Regions from separate parts of the Nonomuraea sp. NPDC050786 genome, predicted to be linked through region 1. Evidence: riboswitches for the same ligand, from Rfam matches in the RefSeq annotation. Region 1 holds a riboswitch; each other region holds the start of a gene.

Evidence for each region. A riboswitch is a leader RNA that binds a small molecule or an ion and turns the genes downstream of it on or off. The one in region 1 is predicted to bind cyclic di-AMP.
Region 2: linked by a shared signal. The riboswitch ahead of AB0H84_RS06240 (C40 family peptidase) and the one ahead of AB0H84_RS42715 (hypothetical protein) in region 1 are both predicted to bind cyclic di-AMP.
Region 3: linked by a shared signal. The riboswitch ahead of AB0H84_RS43115 (GH25 family lysozyme) and the one ahead of AB0H84_RS42715 (hypothetical protein) in region 1 are both predicted to bind cyclic di-AMP.

The regions. Positions count from the first base shown of each region.
Region 1 is NZ_JBFAHJ010000033.1:116,481-119,745, forward strand. Features, by position in the region: gene AB0H84_RS42705 (DeoR/GlpR family DNA-binding transcription regulator) at 1-90, shown strand, start outside; gene galT (galactose-1-phosphate uridylyltransferase) at 87-1,166, shown strand; cyclic di-AMP (ydaO/yuaA leader) riboswitch at 1,231-1,371, shown strand; gene AB0H84_RS42715 (hypothetical protein) at 1,396-2,343, shown strand; gene AB0H84_RS42720 (DinB family protein) at 2,380-2,880, shown strand; gene AB0H84_RS42725 (ATP-binding protein) at 2,925-3,265, opposite strand, start outside.
Region 2 is NZ_JBFAHJ010000002.1:399,586-402,850, reverse strand. Features, by position in the region: gene AB0H84_RS06250 (NYN domain-containing protein) at 1-212, shown strand, start outside; gene AB0H84_RS06245 (NlpC/P60 family protein) at 315-1,289, shown strand; cyclic di-AMP (ydaO/yuaA leader) riboswitch at 1,613-1,776, shown strand; gene AB0H84_RS06240 (C40 family peptidase) at 1,850-2,365, shown strand; gene AB0H84_RS06235 (hypothetical protein) at 2,480-3,265, shown strand, end outside.
Region 3 is NZ_JBFAHJ010000034.1:77,317-80,581, reverse strand. Features, by position in the region: gene AB0H84_RS43125 (TetR/AcrR family transcriptional regulator) at 1-372, opposite strand, end outside; gene AB0H84_RS43120 (VOC family protein) at 452-868, shown strand; gene AB0H84_RS43115 (GH25 family lysozyme) at 899-1,675, opposite strand; cyclic di-AMP (ydaO/yuaA leader) riboswitch at 1,688-1,831, opposite strand; gene AB0H84_RS43110 (hypothetical protein) at 2,068-2,568, opposite strand; gene AB0H84_RS43105 (hypothetical protein) at 2,811-3,265, opposite strand, start outside.

The DNA.
Region 1 (3,265 bases):
GTCATCAGCGACGCGGGGCTGCCCGAGGACGCACGCACGGAGCTGGCCGAACGGGCCGGAGAACTGATCATCGCGGAGGGCTCGCCTTGAAACGCACCATCACCCATCTGGCCGACGGCCGGGAGCTGATCTACTTCGACCGGCGTGACGACGCCGACAGGAGCGCGCTCGACCGGCGGACGCTCGACCCCCGGCCGGTGGCCTCGGAGCTGCGCTACGACCCGCTGACCGAGGAGTGGATCGCGATGGCGGGGCACCGGCAGACGCGGACGTTCCAGCCGACGGGCTCGGCGAGCGAGTGCCCGCTCTGCCCGTCGTCGGACACGCGGTCGTCGGAGATCCCGGCGTACGACTACGACGTGGTGGTGTTCGAGAACCGCTTCCCCTCCTTCTCCGGAAATTTCGGTACCTATCAGGATGTGGGCGGTTTGAGTGAGGTCCGTCCGGGGGCGGGGAGGTGCGAGGTGGTCTGCTTCACCTCTGAGCACTCGTCCTCCTTCTCCAAGCTCTCCGACGACCAGGTCGGGCTGGTCATGGAGGCGTGGGCCGACCGCACGGCCGAGCTGTCCGGGATCGAGGGCGTGGAGCAGGTGTTCTGCTTCGAGAACCGGGGCGAGGAGATCGGCATCACGCTCGCCCACCCGCACGGCCAGATCTACGCCTACCCGTACGTCACCCCCAGGACCAAGCTCCAGCTCGACGCCGCCAGGCGCTACACGAAGGGCAACCTGTTCGCCGACGTGCTGGCCGCCGAACGGGCCGAGGGGACGCGGGTGGTGGCCGCCAACGAGTTGTGGACGGCGTTCGTGCCCGCCGCCGCGCGCTGGCCGTACGAGGTGCACATCTACCCGCACCGGCAGGTGCCCGATCTGGCCGCGCTGTCGGAGGAGGAGCGCTCGGCGTTCGCGCCGCTCTACACCTCGGTGCTGCGGGCCTTCGACGGCCTGTTCGGCGTCGTGATGCCGTACATCTCGGCCTGGCACCAGGCGCCCGTGCGGCGGGACCGCGATCTCGCTTACCTGCACCTGGAGCTGTTCAGCATCAGGCGGGCGCCGGGGAAGCTCAAGTTCCTGGCCGGGTCGGAGTCGGCCATGGGAGCTTTCGTGAACGACGTGCTGCCGGAGGAGGCCGCGCGTATGCTTCGATCACAAGTAGATCACTATTAGATTGCTAGTTAGGGTCGCATTACTCGTGATCTACCACTAGCATCCCTTTTGCACCGGTTGTCACCACCGTTGCGCGCCTAATCCCGGGCGTGTCGCCCGGGAGCCGGGGACCCACCTAGTTCTGGGGTGAGTCCGACCACGTGTCGGTAGGGCACCTCCGCGCCCGAACCCGTCAGCTAACCCGGCCGGCAGAGGGAGAGGATCATTCCACGTGGCGGCTGTGTCCCGCGTGTCCCCCGTGACTCTGGCCATCGGCCTCATCACCGCCGCCGCCGTCGCCCTCCTCCCGGCGACCGCGGCGTCGGCGGCCCCCAAGCCGTCGGAGGCGCAGCTCCGCGCCCAGCTCAAGCAGCTCAACAGCAAGGTCGACAAGCTCATCGAGAAGTACAACCTCAAGCGCGTAGAGCTCGCCAAGGCGCAGCAGGCCGCCAAGGCCGCCAAGGAGCGCCTGGCCGTCGCGGAGCAGACGCTGGCCGCGGCCGAGCAGCGGGTCGCCGACATCGCCAGCATGCGCTACCAGAACCACGACCCCTCGGTGCCCGCCGTCCTGCTCTCGGCCAACGGCGGCGGCGCGGCCCTGCTGGAGCAGCTCACGGCCGAGCAGCAGGCCGTCGTGCAGGGAGTGGCCAAGGCCCGTGACGACAAGAAGAGCGCCTCCGACCAGGCCGCCGCGCTCGCCGTCCAGATCGGCGCGGACGCGAAGGAGGTGTCCGCGCAGCGGGACGAGGCCCAGGACGTCATCGACGACATCCAGAAGAAGCTCAAGGACCTGGTGCCGTTCGGTCCGGGCCGCAACGCGAACGGCAGCTGGGCGCCGGAGCTGCCCACGGGCTCGGACAACATCACGGCCCGTACGCGGCTGATGAAGGCGGAGGTGGCGAAGAACTTCAAGCTGCCGTACGAGGTGGGCTGCTTCCGCTCGGGCTCCAGCGGCGAGCACCCGCTGGGACGGGCCTGCGACTTCATGATGAGCACCGGCGGCACGACGCCCTCGGCCGCCAACAACGCCCTGGGCGACCGCATCGCGGCGTGGGCGCTCGCGAACCAGGGCAAGCTCGGGGTCAAGTACGTGATCTGGAAGCAGCGCATCAACATGGGCTCGGGCTGGCGGGCCATGGCGGACCGCGGCAGCATCACCGAGAACCACTACGACCACGTGCACATCTCCATGAACTGAACGCGCTCCGGCCGCCTCCAGATAGGGTCAAACCCCATGAACGACTCCCGGATACCCCCGCCGCTCACCGGCGACGAGCGCACCGTGCTGAACAACTGGCTCGAGTGGCACCGGGCCACCCTGGCCTTCAAGTGCGCCGGCCTGTCGGACGAGCAACTGCGCCTGCGCTCCGCCCCGCCCTCGACGCTGTCCCTGCTCGGGCTGGTGAGGCACCTGGCGCACGTCGAGCGCGTCTGGTTCCGCCGCGTGCTGAACGGCGAGGACCTCCCCAAGCTCTGGGACAAGGACCGCGACAACGACGCCGACTTCAACGACGTGGACACCGCCTCGGTCAAGGAGGCCTTCGCGACCTGGGAGGAGGAGATCGGGCACGCGCGCGCCATCTCGGCCGCCAAGCCGCTGGACGCCGTCGGCGACCGCAACGGCCAGGACTGCACGCACCGCTGGATCCTCGTCCACGTGATCGAGGAGTACGCCCGGCACAACGGCCATGCCGACCTGCTACGCGAGCTCATCGACGGGGCGATCGGAGAATGACGGCCCGACGGCGGAGCGATCCCGGCTCCGCCGTGACAACTGAATCAGGGTTCGGTGCGGAACAGGGCCCAGACGGCCTTGCCGCCGCGGGCGAGGGGGTCCCAGCCCCAGCACTGGCTGTACGTCTCGACGATGTAGAGGCCGCGCCCGTTCTCCGAGATGAAGTCCGGCTCCTTGGGGCGCGGCACCTCGTCGCTCGGGTCCGCCACGGCCAGCAGCACGTGCGGCTGTACGCGCATCAGCAGCAGCTCGATCTCACGCCGTCCCGCCGCGTACATCGCGTAGCGGACCGCGTTGGTGACCAGCTCCGACACCACCAGCGCCGCGTCGTCGCCGAGCTCGTGCAGCCCCCACTTCCGCAGGGTCGAGCGGGTCACGTCCCTGG
Region 2 (3,265 bases), on a different contig from region 1:
TGCAGGTGGTGGCGCCGCGGGGGGTGCGGGTGCTGTTCAGCGACCCCGGGGAGATCGCCGACGACCTGATCCGCCAGCTCGTCCGCGCCGAGCCGCCCGGCCGGGCCATCGCCGTGGTGTCGTCGGACCGCGAGGTGGCCGAGTCCGTCAGGCGGATGGGAGCCAGACCCGTTCCGTCTGGCCTGCTGCTGCGCAGGCTGGGCCGGGGCTAGATTACGGCCTGGCCGTCCATCACGATTTACCTCTTTGGGTGAGACCTCACCCGCCACTTCTGTACTATTTCGCCCCAGACATCATCCCTGGGAGGCGACACAGTGAGGTTTGGCAGGGTGCCGGTGGCCGCGGGTCTCGCGTTCGGGCTGATCCTGTCCCCGATAGGTCCGGCCCTCGCTGATCCCAAGCCGACGCTCCGGCAGGCCAAGGCCAAGCTCGAGAAGCTCAACGACAAGGCGGACAAGGTCGTCGACCGCTACAACACCGCCACGGAGCGCTTCAAGGAAGCCAAGAGCGCTTACACCAAGCTGAACGACAGCTACGAGCGCAAGCTGGCGACCGTCGCGGACCTGCGCGCCCAGGTGATCAACATGGCCGTCAACGGCTACAAGCTCGGTGCCTACCCGACCTCCCTGCCCGGCCTGGTCAGCACGGACGACCCCTCGGCGCTGCTGACGGGGCTGACGCTGGCCGGGCAGATCTCGAAGGAGGAGGCGGCGAAGCTGGCCGCGTTCGACCGCGAGAACCGCGGGCTGAAGACGGAGCGGGACAAGGCGGAGCAGGCGCTGGAGGCGGCGGACAGGGAACGGGACGGCGTCGAGAAGGAGCGCAAGGAGGTCATGAAGCTGATCAGCCAGCAGAAGAAGCTGCTGGACAAGCTGAATGCCTACAATCCCGGCAATCCGCACAGCGTCGGCATCAAGTACACGGGTCCTGCCTCGGGCAACGCCGCCGCCGTCCTGCGCTTCGCCTACGCGCAGGTCGGCAAGCCGTACGTGTTCGGCGGCACCGGACCGAACGGCTGGGACTGCTCGGGCCTGACCCAGGCGGCGTGGCGCGCCGGTGGCGTGTCGCTGCCGCGTACGACGTGGCAGCAGTGGGCGTGGGGGGCCGGCCGCAAGGTCTCCCTGAGTGAACTCCGGCCCGGGGACCTCATCTTCAGCAACGGACTGGGCCACGTCAGCATTTATGCCGGCAACGGGCAGATCGTCCACGCGCCCCAGACCGGCGACGTGGTCAAGGTCGTCAAGCTCTCCTCTTACGGCAGCGGCCTCGTGGGAGCCATCCGCCCGTAACCGCCTTTTCTCCGGTCCCGCTACGGGGCCTGTCCGTTCTTGGAACGTTCCAGAAGAAATGTGACAAACGCGACATTTGCCACCTGACAAGCCACCCTGAAGCCAAATGTGAGCAGTGTCACATTCCGATAACGGAACCTGGCGTTCCAGCAGCGGCTTGTCATCTGACAGCCCCCTTTATCTGATCTTTACAGCGCATGTCTCGCTTTGCTGTTTCTTGACGGTTCCGCATAGCTTCTGGCGTCGTCGCGTTGAACAAGCCATGTCCTCCGCGCCCTGAAGATCCGCCGGTTGCCGCCCCTATCCCCGTTTCACCTTGATCGGGCGGTGACCTGCCGAGTCCGTGCAGCCAGGAGGCACGGAGCCGGGGACCCAGCGATCCCAGTAGTCCCCAGGGATCAGGGGTGAATCGGCGCCAGTCGCGCCGTAGGGCTACTTCCAGGCCCGAACCCGTCAGCTAACCCGGTAGGCGTTCGTGGAAGTCCCAAGGAGAAATCCTGTCTACGTCCCCGCATAACCCCCGTCTGTCCCGCCTTGCCCTGAGTGGCGCAGCGCTCACGATGACCGTGACGGCCGGAGGTGTGGTCCTCCATGCCCCGACGGCTCAGGCGGCGACGAACACGGCCGCTTCGGCGGCCACGGCGGCCACGGCCGCCCGCACCTCGAAGTCGGCCAGGGCCGCGGCGCTCAGAGCGGCCAAGGCCGCCCGGCAGAAGTCCAAGGCCCGCAAGGCCGTCGCGGTGGCCAAGCACCAGATCGGTGACCCGTACCGGTACGGAGGCACGGGTCCTGGCTCGTTCGACTGCTCCGGCCTCGTCCAGTACGCCTGGAAGAAGGCCGGCGTGCGGATCCCGCGCGTGGCGAGCAGCCAGTTCGTCCGCATCAAGAACAAGGTCTCCTGGCGGCACCTCAAGCCGGGCGACCTGATGTTCTTCAGCGGGCTCGGCCACGTGGGCATGTACGTCGGCAAGGGCAAGATGGTCCACTCGCCGCGGACAGGCGAACGGGTACGCATCGACAAGCTGAGCAGATGGCGCAAGGCGTCCTTCGTCGGCGCCGTCCGTCCCGGCATGTGACCGAGCCCCCCGCCCGAACGCGTTTCGGGCGGGGGCTCGCTCTTTTGCGCTGAAGTCTCCGTGGGCCGACTACGATCGGGCGTCGTGTCCGGGTGGGTGAGTCGAAGGTTGGCGATGGTCTCCATCGCGCTCCTCGCTCTCGCCCCCGCCGCCGCCCCCACCCTCGATGCGCCGATCCTGCCGCCGCAGGCCCGCGGGCTGTGGCGTGACGGTGCGGTCGTGATCCACGGAGCGCGCTCCGTCGTCGTCGGCCACCACGCCCCGGAGGGCGAGCTCCACGAGCTCGCGCGCCGGGCCGACGCGGCAGGGCGGCGGGTCTCGGTCGTGCTCGGCCGGCCGGTACGACCGCTGATCGTCGTCCCCCGCTCCGCCGCGGAGGCCGCCCGGCTGGCCGGGGTGGGACAGGTCGACGGGCTGGCCGCGCTGGCCGACGGCGGCCGGGTGATCGTCGTCCCCGAGCTCTTCGCCAAGCTCAACCCCACCGGCAAGGACGTCGTACTCGCTCACGAGCTCACCCACGTCGCCGCGGGCACCGACCACCTGCCCGTCTGGCTCTACGAGGGGTTCGCCGACTACGTGGGGTACCGCGACTCCGGGCTCCCCGTGCGGACCGCCGCCGCCGAGCTCGCCGCCGAGGTGCGTTCCGGGCGGCTCCCAGGGGAATTGCCCGGACCTGCCGCTTTCGCGGCCGACGGTCGGGACCCCGTACGGCTCGCGCGGGCGTACCAGGAGGCCTGGCTGGCGTGTCGCTTCCTCGCGGACCGGTTCGGTGAGGGGACGCTGGTGAGGCTCTACCGTGATGCCCGGGCAGCCGGCGTCGATCGGGCGCTCGCCGCGCTCGGGCTGTCCGCGGCCACGCTGACCGCACGGTGGCGCGACTACGTGCGGGACCAGCTCGCG
Region 3 (3,265 bases), on a different contig from region 1:
GGCGCGCCAGTCGCTCCACCCCAGCACGGCGGGGCCGTCGATGAGCATGATCTGCTGGACGTCCGGGTCGGTGCTCGCCGTGAGAAAGGCCCGGCAGCCCGCCGTCAGTTGCTCCCAGGGATCGTCCTCGGCGTCGGCGGTCGCGGCCACCTGCTGAGCGACCTCCTGCTGTACGTGTTCGAGGACGGCGCGGAACAGCTCGGCCTTGCTCTCGAAGTGGTGGTAGAGCGCGCCCTTGGTGACGCCGGCGGCGTGCACGATCTCTGCCAGGCCGACCGCGGCGTAGCCACGGGTCGCGAACAGCCGCCGGCCCGCGCGCAGCAGGGCGCGCCTGGTCTGCTCGCGCTGGCGGGCCCTGGCCCCGTCGGTCATGAGTTGCCTCCACGTTGACATACCGGTGGTACGTCAATACTGTACCTTCGCATACCAGCGGTATGTGAAAGGGGTTTTCGTGATCCTGACCAGCTTCTATCCGGTCATCGGCACCTCGCGGTTGGCCGAGTCCCACGACTTCTACACCCGGCTGTTCGGCTTCGAGACGACCTTCGAGGCGGACTGGTACGTGAGCCTGCGGCGGCCGGGGCCGGTGGCGTACGAACTGGCGCTGCTCGACCACACCCACCCGACGCTGCCCGAGGGATATCGCGCGCCGGTGCAGGGGCTGCTGCTCAACTTCGAGGTGGAGGACGTCGACGCCGAGTGGGACCGGCTCGTCGCCGGTGAGGGGCTGCGACCTGAGCTCGAACTGCGCAGCGAGGACTTCGGCCAGCGGCACTTCATCGTGGCCGATCCCAACGGCGTCCTGATAGACGTCATCACGCCCATCGCACCCTCTGAAGCCTACGCCGACCAGTACGTCAGCGGGTGAACCCAGGCGTCAAGCCGACCGCCGCGCTGCTCAGGCGGCGTGGCGGCCCAGGCCGCGTAGCTGGTCGGCGGTGAGCGCGGAGACGTTCTGGTCGATGGGGGACTCGGTGTACTGGTGGATGGTCCAGGACTTCCAGTCGGCGGGCGGGGTGACCGCTCCCTTGGCCTTGCTGTAGTGGGCGACCCACAGCGGATATTCGGCCAGGCCCTTGCCGTAGGTGTTGGCGAAGTTCCAGCCGCTGTAGAACATCGGGGTGGTTCCCGTCCTGGCCTTGACGTACGACAGCCACGTCTTGGCCCAGGCGTTCACCTCGGCGACGGACTTGCCGTCGGTGGTCTCCAGGTCGAGGACCAGCAGGTCGCCGGGCTCGGCGGGCTGCGCGTTCACCACGGACAGGAAGTGCTCGGCCTCCGCGACGGGGTCGTTGCGGGGGTGGCCGTAGTGGTAGGCGCCGCGCACGATGCCCTTCTTGCCCAGCTGGAGCCAGTGCCTGGCGAAGGAGGCGTCGCGGAAGCTCGTGCCTTCCGTGGCCTTGATGATGCCGAACTGGGCCGCGCTGGCGTTCCAGTCGTACAGGGGCTCGTAGTTCGAGATGTCCAGGCCGTAAGTGAGAGACGCGCTCTCAGGTTGGGCTTCGTGCGTCGGGACCTGGCCGGCGGGCGATGCGAGCGTCACGGCGGCAATGCCGGCGATGGCGGTGGTTCCGGCGAGGATCGCGCCCGCGACGGCGAAGCTGAGGCGCTGGGTGAGGGGATCGAGGCGGTTCTTGAGGGTGTGGGCGATTGCGGCAAGCCGAGGCTCGGGCATGACGGCATTGACTCCTTGCTTCCATGCCGCCTACCGGGTTAGCTGACGAGTTCGGGCTTGGAAGTGCCCTACGGGCGCAGGCTGGGCTGGCGTCCGATTCACCCCGAGAAGGTGGGTCCCCGGCTCCGCGAGGCGCGGATTCGGCGGCCGGACACTGCCCGCGAAGAGCAGCGCACGGTCCGGTCAACCAAGCGGCAACGATGTGGTGAAAGCTCGTCACATCCATGTCGCGATTAGGCAAAAGATAGACATATGCCCATAGATAGTGCAAGTAGGGCAAATCCGATTTGCTGGTGCCGGTGGCTGAAAGGCGCTGAAGTGCCGTGCCGGTAAGGGATGCGGGACTTGGTAAAAAATCGGTCGCCTGGACGTGCCCCCGCCGAGGCCGGCCCTCAGCACGCCTCCTTGGCCGCATTTCTCAGGTCGTCCTGAGTGAGCTTGACGTCGTAGCCGTACTCGGAGCCGTCGTCGTAGTGCTGGATCACGATCCCGTCCCGGTGCAGGCCCTTCTCATGGCCGGCTCTGAGCGTGACCCCGCCGTAGCTGAGCTGCACTCCGGTCTTGTGCGCCCTGATCTCGTAGAACCGGTCCTCGCGCAGGTCGAGATCGCCCTCCGTCACGGACCAGCCCTTGGGCAGCTCATCCAGGTCGATGAACCCGATCTTCTCACCGTGCAGGGCCGGACCGCTGATCGTGGCCTGATCGAGCAACTCGCCACCAGAGTGCTGGTAGACGACCACCGAATCCGGCGCCTGGTCGCACCAGGCCACCGCCACCGTCAAATGGCCGCCCGCGCCGAGCATAAGCCCGGTCCGGCCACCGTCTGCCGGCGTACATGCCGTCAGGGTGAGCAGCGCTCCGACGGCGGCGGCACGGGCGACCTGTAATCTCATGATCCGCAAGCTGCCACGCCGGTCGGCCGGCGGTCAACGGGACGTCGCAGCCGCCCAGCTGCTCGGCCGTCGCCTCCACGGTCAAGGCCTCAAGTGCTCCTCCAGTTGCGCGACGGACGACGTACCAGGAATCGACGAAGCGTGCAGCAGCAGCGCCGAACTCCGCGCCTGAGTCTCGGGACGCGTCCACCACGCCGATCGCGTACCGTCGCAATCGCATCGTCCTCGCCGAACAGCCGAGATCAAGGGGATGGTTCGAGGTAGTTCCTGCGTTCTTCGGGGGTCAGTTCGCGGATGGTGCGCCTGGCGGCGAGTGCCTGGACCTGGTGCATGGGGCCGCATACCTCGCAGTGCCAGATCCGTACCGTGGCGTCGTCGTAGGTCGAGAGCAGCCGCCACCCGTCCGGGCTGAACTTCACGGAATTGACCGCGGTGCCGGAGCCGCTGAAGACCACTGGCTCGCGCCCCTCGGCCGGCATCCAGATCCGCACGGTGTTGTCATTGCCACTGCTGATGACCTGCCGCCCGTCCGGGCTGAAGCCGACGCTCCACACCACGCCCTGATGGCCGCGCAGGACGATCGGGTCTCCGGTCCCGTCGGTGTTCCAGATGCGGATCGTGCCGTCGTTGCCCCCGCTGACCAGCCGCCGCCCGTCCGAGCTGAAGGCGAGGCACCACGCCAGGCCCTGGTGGCCGC